Regions from separate parts of the Chryseobacterium sp. P1-3 genome, predicted to be linked through region 1. Evidence: riboswitches for the same ligand, from Rfam matches in the RefSeq annotation. Region 1 holds a riboswitch; the other holds the start of a gene.
What was found. A riboswitch is a leader RNA that binds a small molecule or an ion and turns the genes downstream of it on or off. The one in region 1 is predicted to bind thiamine pyrophosphate.
Positions count from the first base shown of each region.

Region 2: another riboswitch for thiamine pyrophosphate. It lies ahead of thiM (hydroxyethylthiazole kinase); the one in region 1 lies ahead of thiS (sulfur carrier protein ThiS).

Region 1 covers NZ_JPEQ01000003.1:102,153-108,563, forward strand. Annotated here, with positions in the region: gene HX13_RS02500 (thiamine phosphate synthase) at 16-603, opposite strand; gene thiC (phosphomethylpyrimidine synthase ThiC) at 600-2,411, opposite strand; gene thiS (sulfur carrier protein ThiS) at 2,437-2,643, opposite strand; TPP riboswitch at 2,701-2,796, opposite strand; partial or broken gene HX13_RS02520 (RluA family pseudouridine synthase) at 3,119-3,797, opposite strand; gene HX13_RS02525 (hypothetical protein) at 3,807-4,124, opposite strand; gene panB (3-methyl-2-oxobutanoate hydroxymethyltransferase) at 4,128-4,943, opposite strand; gene HX13_RS02535 (Crp/Fnr family transcriptional regulator) at 5,006-5,719, opposite strand; partial or broken gene HX13_RS02540 (heavy metal translocating P-type ATPase) at 5,810-6,411, shown strand, end outside.
Region 2 covers NZ_JPEQ01000019.1:64,830-71,240, forward strand. Annotated here, with positions in the region: gene HX13_RS20120 (carbon starvation protein A) at 1-908, shown strand, start outside; TPP riboswitch at 959-1,051, shown strand; gene thiM (hydroxyethylthiazole kinase) at 1,112-1,909, shown strand; gene thiE (thiamine phosphate synthase) at 1,906-2,541, shown strand; gene thiD (bifunctional hydroxymethylpyrimidine kinase/phosphomethylpyrimidine kinase) at 2,538-3,371, shown strand; gene tenA (thiaminase II) at 3,358-4,008, shown strand; gene HX13_RS20145 (TonB-dependent receptor plug domain-containing protein) at 4,124-6,411, opposite strand, start outside.

The sequences.
Region 1 (6,411 bases):
ACATCTGAAATATTATTAAAAAATAGTCTTTTTGCATTTTTTAAATGCTTCTAACGGCTGATCATTTTCCCAAACGGCTCCTAATAAGGCCACACCGTCTACTCCCTTCTCCAAAACAGATGGAATGGTATCTGCATTAATTCCACCTAAAGCAATCATCTTTACATCCCGATTCTTTCGCATTCCGACCTCCTGCATGACTGTTGAATCTTTTCCATACCCTTTTTTAGAGATACTCGAAAAGAACGGACTTATAAAAGCATAAGCCCATTCTCCTTTTAACATATTATAGGTAGTGATGTCATGTACCGAAGTGGAAATAATAGTATTTCCGTCAAGAAATGGCTTATACATTTCCTTCTGCCGGTCTGCTTCCCTGAAATGCAACCTTGAAACAGGATAATCTTTTCCCAGGTCATAATGGGTATGCAGAACCAGCTGGGAATAAAAGGATGGATTAATACAGTCAATCAGGTCTGCCACTTCTTTCCGGTTAAAAAAAGGTTTTCTGATATGCAGCAGATCTAATCCTTCATCAAACATCCGGTTAATCATTTCTGCTTCATTCCGAACGGCTTTTTCAGGGGTGATAACCAGGATCATATGTATATTTCTTTTCCTCTTTCAATAAATTCCTGAGACTTATCCAGCATTCCCTTTTCAGCAGATTCACGGATTTCCTGAGTAATCTTCATAGAACAGAATTTAGGTCCGCACATAGAACAGAAATGGGCAATCTTAGCACCGTCAGCAGGGAGGGTTTCATCATGATAAGACCTGGCTGTATCAGGATCCAGGGAAAGATTGAACTGATCTTCCCATCTGAATTCAAATCTGGCTTTACTTAATGCGTTATCTCTATATTGTGCTCCTGGATGTCCTTTTGCCAAGTCTGCGGCATGGGCGGCCAGTTTATAAGTTACCACCCCAACTTTTACATCTTCTTTGTTCGGAAGTCCTAAATGTTCTTTTGGAGTTACATAGCAAAGCATCGCACACCCGAACCATCCGATCATTGCCGCACCGATTCCTGAAGTAATATGGTCATACCCTGGTGCAATATCTGTTGTCAAAGGGCCTAATGTATAAAACGGAGCTTCATGGCACTCTTTAAGCTGCTTATCCATATTCTCTTTGATCATATGCATCGGAACGTGGCCCGGGCCTTCGATCATTACCTGTACATTATGTTTCCATGCTATTTTTGTAAGCTCTCCCAAAGTTTCCAGTTCTGCAAACTGAGCGGCATCATTGGCATCAGCAATAGAACCCGGGCGCAGGCCATCTCCTAAAGAAAAAGCCACATCATATTTCTTCATGATCTCGCAGATCTCCTCAAAATGAGTATATAAGAAATTTTCCTTATGATGATAAAGACACCATTTCGCCATAATAGATCCTCCTCTGGATACGATTCCGGTTACTCTTTTTGCTGTAAGATGAATATATCTTAATAAAACTCCTGCATGAATGGTAAAATAAGAAACTCCCTGTTCTGCCTGTTCAATCAAAGTATCTTTGAAAATTTCCCATGTTAAATCCTCGGGTACTCCCTTTACTTTTTCAAGCGCCTGATAAATAGGGACAGTACCGATAGGAACCGGACTGTTCCTGATGATCCATTCTCTCGTTTCATGGATATTTCTACCTGTAGAAAGGTCCATTATGGTATCTGCTCCCCAACGGCAGGCCCACACTGCTTTTTCTACTTCTTCTTCAATACTGGATGAAACAGCACTGTTCCCGATATTGGCATTGATTTTCACCAAAAAATTCCGTCCGATAATCATCGGCTCACTTTCGGGGTGATTGATATTATTGGGGATAATCGCCCGACCTGCAGCAATTTCGTCTCTCACAAACTCCGGTGTAATTTTATTTTTGGGAGTATGAGCACCGAAGCTGTTTCCCGGATGTTGGAAAGCCATCTGTTCAGAAACTGTTTCAAGCTGTTCTATACGCTGGTTTTCCCTGATCGCCACATATTCCATTTCTGGAGTGATGATTCCCTGCTTTGCATAATACAATTGGGTAATTTCTTTTCCCTCTTTGGCCACTTTAGGTTTATGATCGTAAGAAAAGCGAAGTTCATCAAGTCGGGAATCTGCCAAACGCGCTTTCCCGTATTCTGAAGTAATTCCATCCAGGATGTCTACGTCATTCCTGTCCAGAATCCATTGTTCTCTTATTCTCGGAAGTCCCTTCTGAATATCAATATTTGCATTTTCATCCGTATAGGGACCTGATGTATCGTATACCGTTACGGGAGCATTATGCTCCAGAGTACCATTGGAAAGCTTAGTCGGGCTAAGTTGTATTTCACGCATTGCTACATTGATAGGGTATATTTTTCCTTCAACATAAATCTTTTTTGAGTTCGGAAATGGTGAACATGTAATAGAGTGAGCCATGATTTTGGGTATTTAAATATGAAAACTAACCGCCCTGAGTGGCAGTGATAATTAAAACTGAATCTTTGTCTTTGAGAAATGTTTCTGGCCAGGCGGCCAGTGGAATAATACGATTGTTGAGCGCTACAGCAATCCCTTTTTTCTTTCCAGGTAATTCCATAGCCAGTAATGCTTCCAGATTTTCGGGAAGTACATCAAATGTTTTTCGGGTGTGGTTGATGATAAGTTCCATTCCTAATAATTTTAAATACACTTTAGGAATGGCTATGATTGTACAATAGAATGTACAGCAAAGTCATCTACTTTTCCCTACGCTGGTATGATCCAGATCAGGTTCAAAGGGTAAAGTCTCAGTCTGTAAACACAGACACCCCTAAAGTATGGGACGAAGTTAGTTATTTTTTGAGAATGGACAAAATTTTTTGTAGTGATGGAAGCGGGATGATGGAAGCAGAAAGTTTAAAATGGTGAAAACATTTTTATTATAGATTCAAGATGGCTTCGGATTAGGGGAATTAGTATAAACACTGGAAGAAAAGGAGTTAGAAAATCCTTTCTGTTTAACTACTAATGACTAATGATACAATTATTTTTTTAATTTAAAAAAGATAAAAATTGTCCTTTGCGGCCTTTATTATTTCAAGCTCCCCGCTTCCAGCTTCACGCCATGATTAAGCCCAATATTTATCCCGAACAGACTTTCTTTTTTATTCTTCACATGCTCTCCATACAGGATCATTTTGTGGTACAGGAGCTACGATTTCAATTTTTTCTTTAGTAACGGGATGAATAAATTCCAGTTTTCTTGCATGAAGATTGATTCCTCCATCCGGATTGGAACGTGGTGATCCATATTTTAAGTCTCCTTTAATCGGAACCCCTGTTTTAGATAACTGAGCACGAATCTGGTGATGTCTTCCGGTTTCAAGGTCAACTTCCAAAAGCAGGTAATTATCCAGGGCTTTGATTACATGGTATGTCAGAATTGCTTCTTTTGCCCCTTCTGTAGCTTTGGGAAAAACAATCGCTTTATTATTCTTTTCGTTTTTCTTTAAGTAATGAACCAACCTTTGACTTTGCGGAATCATTTCTTTTGCTACCACAGCCCAATACGTCTTTTTAATCTCACGGTTTTTCACCATCTGGGTCAGCCGGGAAAGCGCTTTGGATGTTTTAGCATAAATCACCAGACCCGAAGTAGGACGGTCTATACGATGAACCAGGCCGAGAAAAACATTTCCCGGCTTAGCATCTCTTATTTTTATATAATTTTTTTACAGTTTCTAATAGCGATTCATCGCCGGTTTTATCACCTTGTACAAGCTGACCGACTTTTTTGTTGACTACCAGAAGATGGTTGTCTTCATAGACAATTTGTTCCTTCATTTTATCCGTTTATCTTCTTCTGTTCGTTAATGAAAGGATAATCCCGGCAAGAAGCCCGATGGTTTTCAGGCTGGATAATCCTGAACTTTCAGGAAGAAATGCTCCTATCACGCATATCGCTGCTGCAGCATACATGGCATAAACAAAATTTTTATTGATAAGCAGGGGTGCCTGGATAAAAAAGCTTGCTCCAATTAGTACATAAAAGACTTTTCTGGAAAGAAGATGATTGATTTCAGGAGAAAATAAATTAAACCATCCTATAGCAAGACAAACCAATGCTGCAATAGATAATATTCCCTGAATAGATTGTTGTTGATTTTGCATTAATTAGTAACTTTCGTTTTCATTTGGAAATTCCACATTTTTTACATCTTTCACATATTGAGATACAGCTCCTGTAATTTCTGTATAAAGGTCAAGATACCTTCTTAAGAATTTAGGACTGAAGCCTTTATTCATCCCTACCATATCATGATATACAAGCACCTGTCCGTCGCAGTGAGATCCGGCACCAATCCCGATGGTTGGGATGGAAATGCTTTCCGTTACTTTCTTAGCCAGTTCAGCCGGAATTTTCTCCAAAACAATAGAAAAGCACCCTAATTCTTCCAAAAGCTGCGCATCGGCAACCAGTTTTTCTGCTTCCGCTTCTTCTTTTGCCCTTACTTTATAGGTCCCGAATTTGTAAATTGACTGGGGAGTTAATCCCAAATGTCCCATTACAGGAATTCCGGCATTGATAATCTTTTTAATAGATTTTGAAATCTCTTTTCCTCCTTCAATTTTTACGGCATGGGCACCTCCTTCTTTCATCATTCTTACTGCAGATTCCAAAGCTTTTTCGGGGTTGCTCTGATAAGTTCCGAATGGCAGGTCTGCTACCACCAAAGCTCTGTCGGTACCTCTTACCACACTTTGAGCATGATAGATCATCTGATCTAATGTGATGGGCAATGTAGTTTCAAAACCAGCCATTACATTTGCTGCAGAATCACCAATTAAAATAGCATCTACTCCTCCTGCGTCTACCATCTTTGCCGTGGTAAAATCGTAAGCGGTAAGCATTGTTATTTTTTCCTTGTCGAATTTCATTTTACGCAAGGTTTCAGTCGTAACTTTTTTAATTTCAGAGTGAACAGACATAATTTATCTATTTTTAAAAGTTAAAAAGTCGGCCTTGAGCCGACTTAAGTTTTGTATAATTTTTATAAAACTACGTGACCGAGTTTCATGAGTTTGTCGTGATTGAGAATTTTAATATTTCTTCCATCCACTTCAATCAGGTTATCCTGTTTAAATTCGGAGATCAAACGGATGGCACTTTCTGTAGCAGTACCGATAATGTTGGCAATTTCTTCCCTTGTTAAGGAGATTTTAATAAATCCTTCGGGATCTACTCCTAATTTCTGTTCCAGGAGCAATAAAATTTCCGCTAATCTTTCTCTTACTGTTTTCTGTGCAAGGAAGGTAATGGTATTGGAGGATTCTCCAAGTTCATAAGAAATTTTCTGAAGCATTACGAAAGACAGCTGCGGATCTACTTCCAGCAGATACATAAAAATATCTGCAGGTAAGAATACACATTCAATGTCTGTCATCGCTTCGGCTTTTGCCTGGAAGTTTTCCCCGCAAAGCAGGGAACGATAGCCGATGATATCTCCTTCTTTGATAAATCTTAAAATCTGGTCTTTCCCGAACGCCCCGGATTTAGAAAGTTTGGCAGCACCTTTCTCCAGAACAAATACTCCTTTGGGAGTTTCTCCGTCCTCAAAGATGGTATCATGTTTCTGAAAACTCAGTTTCTTTTTGCCATTAATGTATTTTTCAAAATCTGCGCTAGAAAGTCTTTCCTTGAATGATTTATCATTAAAAACTCTGGCGAACCTCTCTTCAATTGCTATCTGTTGTTCCTGCGGCATTTTATATGATATTTATCACAAAAATAGAACTTTTTAACTCGATAAACAAAAAAAAATTGTTATAATTTTGTACTTCAATATTTTAGGGTGGTGAGCGAGAACTGTTTTCATTGTGGTCAAGGTATAGAAAAGGAAAGAATTTTGTTTGATGAAAAGACTTTCTGCTGCAACGGCTGTAAGTCTGTTTATGAGATTCTGAATACAAATAATTTAAGCAATTTCTACGAACTGAATAAGGGAGCCGGAATCCGGCCAAGTGATGACAGCTCCGGGCAGTTTGACTACCTGGATACCCCCGAAATTTTTTGAGAAAATAACAGACTTCTCGGAAGGAAACACCAGTCTTGTCACATTTAAAATCCCTGTAATCCATTGTTCTTCATGCATCTGGCTTTTGGAAAGCCTTCATACACTGAACAAACATATCAAATATTCCCAGGTCAATTTCACCAGAAAGACCTTACAGATTTCTTTCAATCATAACGATTTAAAATTAAGCGAATTAGCTAATTTCCTAACGAATTTAGGATACAAACCGGTGATCAGCCTTGAAACCGCTGAAAAAAATGTGGATCATCTTGACAAATCTCTTCTTGTAAAGTTTGCCATTGCAGGATTTGCTTTCGGTAACGGGATGTTCCTTGCTTTTCCTGAATATGTGGGCGGAGAAGACTACTGGATGGAACATTATA
Region 2 (6,411 bases), on a different contig from region 1:
TATCGGGATTTCATGCTGTCATTGCTACGGGTACAACCCCTAAAATGCTTAATAAAGAGAGAGAAATCCTCTTTGTGGGGTATGGAGCTATGCTTGTAGAAGGTTTTGTTGCCCTTATGGCTTTAATAGCTGCCTGTACATTAATGCCGGGTGATTATTTTGCTATTAATACTCCTAAAGAATCCTATGATGCTTTCCTTGCTGCTCATCCTGCTCTTCACGGAGTAGATATTGATTATTACTCGCAAAAAATAGGCATTGATCTGCATGGGAGAACCGGAGGTGCCGTTTCCCTGGCTGTGGGTATGGCTCATATCTTTAACAAGATTCCTTATATGGATCAGTTAACAGCCTATTGGTATAATTTTGCCATCATGTTTGAGGCGGTATTCATCCTTACTGCGATAGATGCAGGAACAAGAGTAGGACGATTTTTTTTACAGGAAATGCTGGGATCTGTTATTCCTAAATTCAATGATAAAAACTGGATTCCGGGAATTATCATCAGCAGTCTTCTTTTCACTTTTGCCTGGGGATATCTGGTGTATACAGGAAATGTAAGCAGTATCTGGCCGTTATTCGGAATCAGTAATCAGCTGCTGGCCGCGTGTGGACTAATCGTTTGCACTACGATGCTCATCAGGATGAACAGGGGTAGATATGCTTTGTGTGCTGCTATTCCGGGAGTCTTCATGGCTGGGATCACATTTTGGGCTGGTTACATCCAGGTAACGACCATTTACATTCCGAAGGAACAATATTTATTGGCAGCTCTTGCCGTTACCGCAATGGTTTTGATGTTGATTGTCTTTATCGGTGCTTTCAGAAAGTGGTATGAGCTTTTAAAAATCAGGACTACGGAAACCGATTTTTATGGTGAACAGGTAAAAGAGCTTGTGGAAAGATAATAAGGTCTTCTTTAAATTCCTTTTACCATTGTTATAATTTTTATACATTTGTTTTGCTTTAGGGGTATTCTGAAAAGAATTGAGAGAGTCCCTTCGAACCTGATACGGCTTACACCGACGTAGGGAAAAGCAAATCTACATTCCTTGTAAATGTACTTTTGTTCCGGATTTTTCCTAAAGCTATTTTTTTTTAAATGATAACAATGGAAAAAACTCTCTGGCAACAAGTCCAGCTTGTAAAACAAAAGTCACCGCTCGTTCACAACATTACCAATTTTGTAGTGATGAACAATACCGCCAATGCTCTTTTGGCTGTGGGAGCTTCCCCGGTTATGGCCCATGCCCGATCTGAAATCAGGGAAATGGCCCATATTGCCCATTCGGTAGTTATTAATATCGGAACTCTTGATGAATACTGGGCTGAATCTATGCTTATCGCTGCCGAAGCAGCTCATACAATGCAAAAACCCTGGGTTCTGGATCCCGTAGGTGCCGGTGCCACTTCGTTCCGTGATCAAACCTTACAACGGCTTTTGCAATATCGCCCTGCTGTTATCAGAGGGAATGCTTCTGAAATTATTGCCCTGGCTAACATCAATACCACAGTAACCAAAGGTGTGGACAGTACTGCTCAAAGCAACGAAGCTATTGATGCCGGTCAAATATTAGCCGGCCGGTACAACACAATTGTCTGTATATCCGGTGAAACAGATATTATCCTTAATTCAAAAGATCAGTTCTTTATTAGAAACGGACATCCGCTAATGACTAAAGTAACAGGGCTAGGCTGCTCTGCTACTGCATTAATAGGCGCTTTTACAGGTGTTGCAGAAGATAAAACCCTTGCTGTGGCATCTGCTATGAGTCTATTGGGGATTGCCGGGGAACTGGCTGCAAAAGAGAGCCCGGGACCGGGAAGTCTGCAAATGCTTCTGATTGATAAACTATACAATATAACAGAAGAAGAGTTTACTGCGCATTTAAAAATAGAGCAAAAATGAGTACTGCTTTTTTTCCTTATCAATTATACCTGGTCATTTCACAAGCCGACTGTATGGGGAAGAATTTTCTGACCGTTGCTGAACAGGCAATTCTCGGAGGTGTAGATCTCATCCAACTGCGGGAAAAAAATGATAACACGGAACTATTCCTCCGAAAAGCTCAGCAACTTATTGAAATTACCCATAAATATAATATCCCATTGATAATTAATGATTGTGTTGAAGTTGCAGAAAAGGTAAATGCAGCCGGCATTCATGTTGGTAATAATGATACTCCTCCTACCCAGCTGAGACAACGACCTCATCTTCAGGATAAAATGATTGGTTATTCTGTTGAATATCTGGCCCAGCTTAAAAACGAACAGGCTGCTGTATCTGATTACCTGGGAATCAGTCCTGTTTTCAAGACCAGAACTAAAACGGATACGGTCACAGAATGGGGCCTTGAAGGAATTACCAAAATCAGGCAACTTACAGAAAAACCTTTGGTGGCAATCGGCAGTATTCATCTTGAAAATGCAAAAGCTGTCATCAACGCAGGTGCAGATTGTCTTGCTGTAGTTTCTGCAATATGCAGCGCTGCTGATCCTCAGAAAGCAGCATATGAATTAAAAAATGAGATTTTAAAATGAAAAAATACAAATATCCATCTGTTTTAACCATTGCAGGCTTTGACGGAAGTGGAGGTGCAGGAATCCAGGCCGATATTAAAACAACTTCTGCTCTCGGATGTTTTTCCACTTCAGTATTGACAGCATTACCCGTTCAGAATACCCGGGGAGTAAGAAAAATATACCCGATTCCCATAGAAGCAGTTGCAGACCAGATCAGAGCCATATTGGAAGATATTGTCCCCGATGCCATTAAAATCGGGATGGTTCACACTCCGCAACTGGTGGAAACCATTGTTTCGACCTTATCCGGGTATAAAAAAATACCTGTTGTATTTGATCCGGTGATGGTTGCTACGAGCGGCCATCGTCTGATTGAAGAAGAAACCATAAAAGCGATTACAGAAAAGCTATTTCCTATTGCTGATGTTATCACTCCCAATATGGATGAAGCCGCAATTTTAGCAGATATGAAAGTAGTATCCCTGGATGACCTGTATACAGCTGGAAAAAAAATAAAACAGCTTGGGTGTAAAAATATCCTTCTAAAAGGCGGTCATCAGGAAACTCCAATCATCACTTCATTGTTTTATGATGAGGATGGACATTACCATTCTTTTGAATCTTCAAAACTGAATACCAACAATACTCATGGCTCCGGTTGTACGCTTTCTTCCGCAATAGCCGCGTATATCGCCCAGGGGAAAACTTTATATGATGCTGTTTCTTTGGGCCAGCAATATATTTACCAGGCCATAGAAAACGGAATGGATGTACAGACAGGATCAGGTAATGGTCCACTTAATCATTTCTTTAACCCGCAAAAACTTATTAAAAATGAAATGGTCTGAAAAAAACTGGCTGGCTATAGAAGACCAGTATCAGTCTATTCTGGAAATGCCTTTTATCAAAGAATTATCCGATGGTAGCCTTCCACAGGAAAAATTCCGTTTTTACATGGCCCAGGACTCATTATACCTGGAACATTTCGGGAGGAGCCTGTCTTTAATTGCTGCTAAGATCCCGGATCTTCAGGATGTTCTTACTTTTATGCAGTTTGCAGAAAATGCCATTGTCGTGGAAAATGCTTTGCATGAATCTTATTTTAAAGATTTTGGCCTGACTGATAAAGGAGTTTTAGAACCTGCCTGTCATCATTATATTCATTTTCTGAGGAGTACGGCTGCCCTTGAATCGGTAGAAATTGCTGTTGCAGCAGTGCTTCCTTGTTTCTGGATTTACAGAGAGGTAGGAAATTATATTTACAAAACCCGGAATACAGTAGACAATCCCTATGAAAAATGGATTGCCACGTATGCTGGAGAAGAATTTTCCCAAGCGGTAGACCAGGCTATTTCCATATGTGACAGATTAGCTGACAACAGTACGCAAGAAACCCGAAAAAAGATGTCGGAAGCTTTTATCATGGCTACCAGATTGGAGTATTATTTCTGGGAAGCTGCTTATGAATTGAAGAAATGGAAATAGATATTTCACAGAACCGCTGAAAAGAATGTATAAGAGTGATGTACTAAACGAAGCTAAGTATAACAAAAAAACGGAACCCATTTTTAGGTTCCGTTTTTTATAAGTCTCGTTTTAATTAAAAATTAAAATTGAGTCTGGTGAACACATATCGCCCGTTTTGACCGAACTGTGAAGTAGATCGTGAATAGATAAACTGGTCATTATTGGTAGAAGCCGGCAGGTTCTTAGTAGGATAAATATCAAATAAATTATTTACCCCGAGGGTCAGCCCTACGTTTTTGGTAAACTGATACGCTACGGAAATATCGGTGATAATTTTATCTCCTATTTTCTGATGTTCATTAAAATCAATAACTCCATCACCATTCACATCGATAATATCGGCTCCCGTTACCTTTCCGAAATAAGTGTTTCTAAGATAGAAATTGGCATTTTTCCAGGTAAGTGTATGAGAAAGACTGGCCTTTACCCTTGGCACTGCTTCTTCCAGATATACTCTGGACTTTTCAGAAAAATATACTTTCTCAAGCTGCGGAGACTGCAACAGTCCTGAAGAGTGAATATCCCCTACCTGCTTGGTCTGGTTAAGGTTAATTGCGAAATTATTGTCCAATTTTACCCCTGAAAATCTGGCATTATGTGAAATCACTACATCCAGACCTTTTGTTTCCGTATCAATAGCATTGGTAAAAAACTGGGCTCCATTCACGCCCAGTTGATCATAGACCAGCTGTGCATCACCAGGTACATTTGCTTTTAAAAATTGGTCTGTAAGGATAATCCGGTTATCGATTTTCGTAAAATATCCGTCTGCAGTAAAGGTCAGATTTACAGATGGAATTTTATAGGTAAAACCCACACTTGCAGATTTTGAAGTTTCCTGTTTCAATTTTGGTATTCCCAGCAATCCGGCGACTTGTGAATCATTACTAAAGGTCCCTACTTCCAGAAGCTGATTATTGGTAAACAAAGTAGAGGTTACATTATAATAGATCTGATGAATAGAAGGAGCTCTGAATCCTGTAGATCCGGCAAATCTTATATTAAAATCAGGAGCTACTTTCACTCTTGATGCTAACTTATAGTTAAATGTCGATCCGAAATCAGAGTAGTTCTCATATCTTGCAGCCGCGTCTACCAAAAGCCAATGGGTAAAATTAAACTCTACATCTGCGTAAGCCGCTACAGACTGTCTGTTTTTATTGACTGCATTTTCAGGTCTGAAACCACCAAACACCTGTGAACCTCCAGGAAGTGTTGCTCCAAAGAAATCCGTCGGTCTCTGGGAGTTTCCGTTCCAGACATTCCCGAAAACATCATACGTCGTATAAGAAGCTTCTTCACCCGGTGTCATTTTAAAGTTTTCAAAACGGTGTTCACCTCCAAAAGCCACATTTAATCCTTCCCATACATCATATTTTTTCGAAAAATCCAGGTTGATTGTGTTTTGGGTGAATCTTAAACCGCCGGCATCAAACTCACCTGGTGAAGCAAACCGTAAAGATGTATTGCCGGTATTTTTGATAGTATAGTTGAATGAGTTTTGTCCGAAAGTATTACTCAAATCAATATTCCAGCCATCCCATTTTCCCTTGACACCTGCAGCCAGAGAGATGTCCTGAATATCTGTTCCTATCTGGGGCAAATAGCCGTTGGGATATAATCCTGTAAAAGTTCTGCTCTGGTTAGGCTTCCTGTAAAATCCTCCTGAAGTACCATGTCTTAAACTATATCCTCCAAAAGTATAGACTTTCCAGTTATCGCTGACTGGAACTTCAGCATTGATAAACAGCTGGTGGTTATTAAGCTTGGACTGCCCTACCTGCATGTTGAAATCTTTTCTGGTCTGCCCCCGGTATGCTAACTCCTGATCAGTAAAATCTGCCCCCAAAAGCCCTTGTAACGCTCCGATGGTATTAGCTCCCTGGATCTGATTTTGAAAAGTAGACGTAAAATAATTAACTCCCTGAGCATACTGATGTATATAATTAATCAGCTGCTGAGAATTCGGGGTATTATTAATATTGTTAAATAGAGAAGAAAGGTTAACCCCGTCATTCAAAGCACGTTGTTCTATAGCATTGTATGCATTATAAATTATTCCGCTTTCGGCACCTGCCCTGGAAGTTGGATTTCTGAACTGGGAAGACCAGGTGATATTAAAAAAGCCGCCTTTTGTTCCTATTTTATTACCGTAGTTTAAATCTAACTGAATATTCTGACCATCAAAATTACCGGTATGGTCATTCGCAGCAGGAGTTAAGTTTCCACCATAGCTAATTTGCCCGGCCAGTTTTCCCGTATCCCTTTTAAGCTCCAGGTTCATTACCCCGGCAATGGCATCAGAACCATACTGTGCAGCTGCTCCATCCCTCAGTACTTCTATCCTGTTTAGTGCAAAAG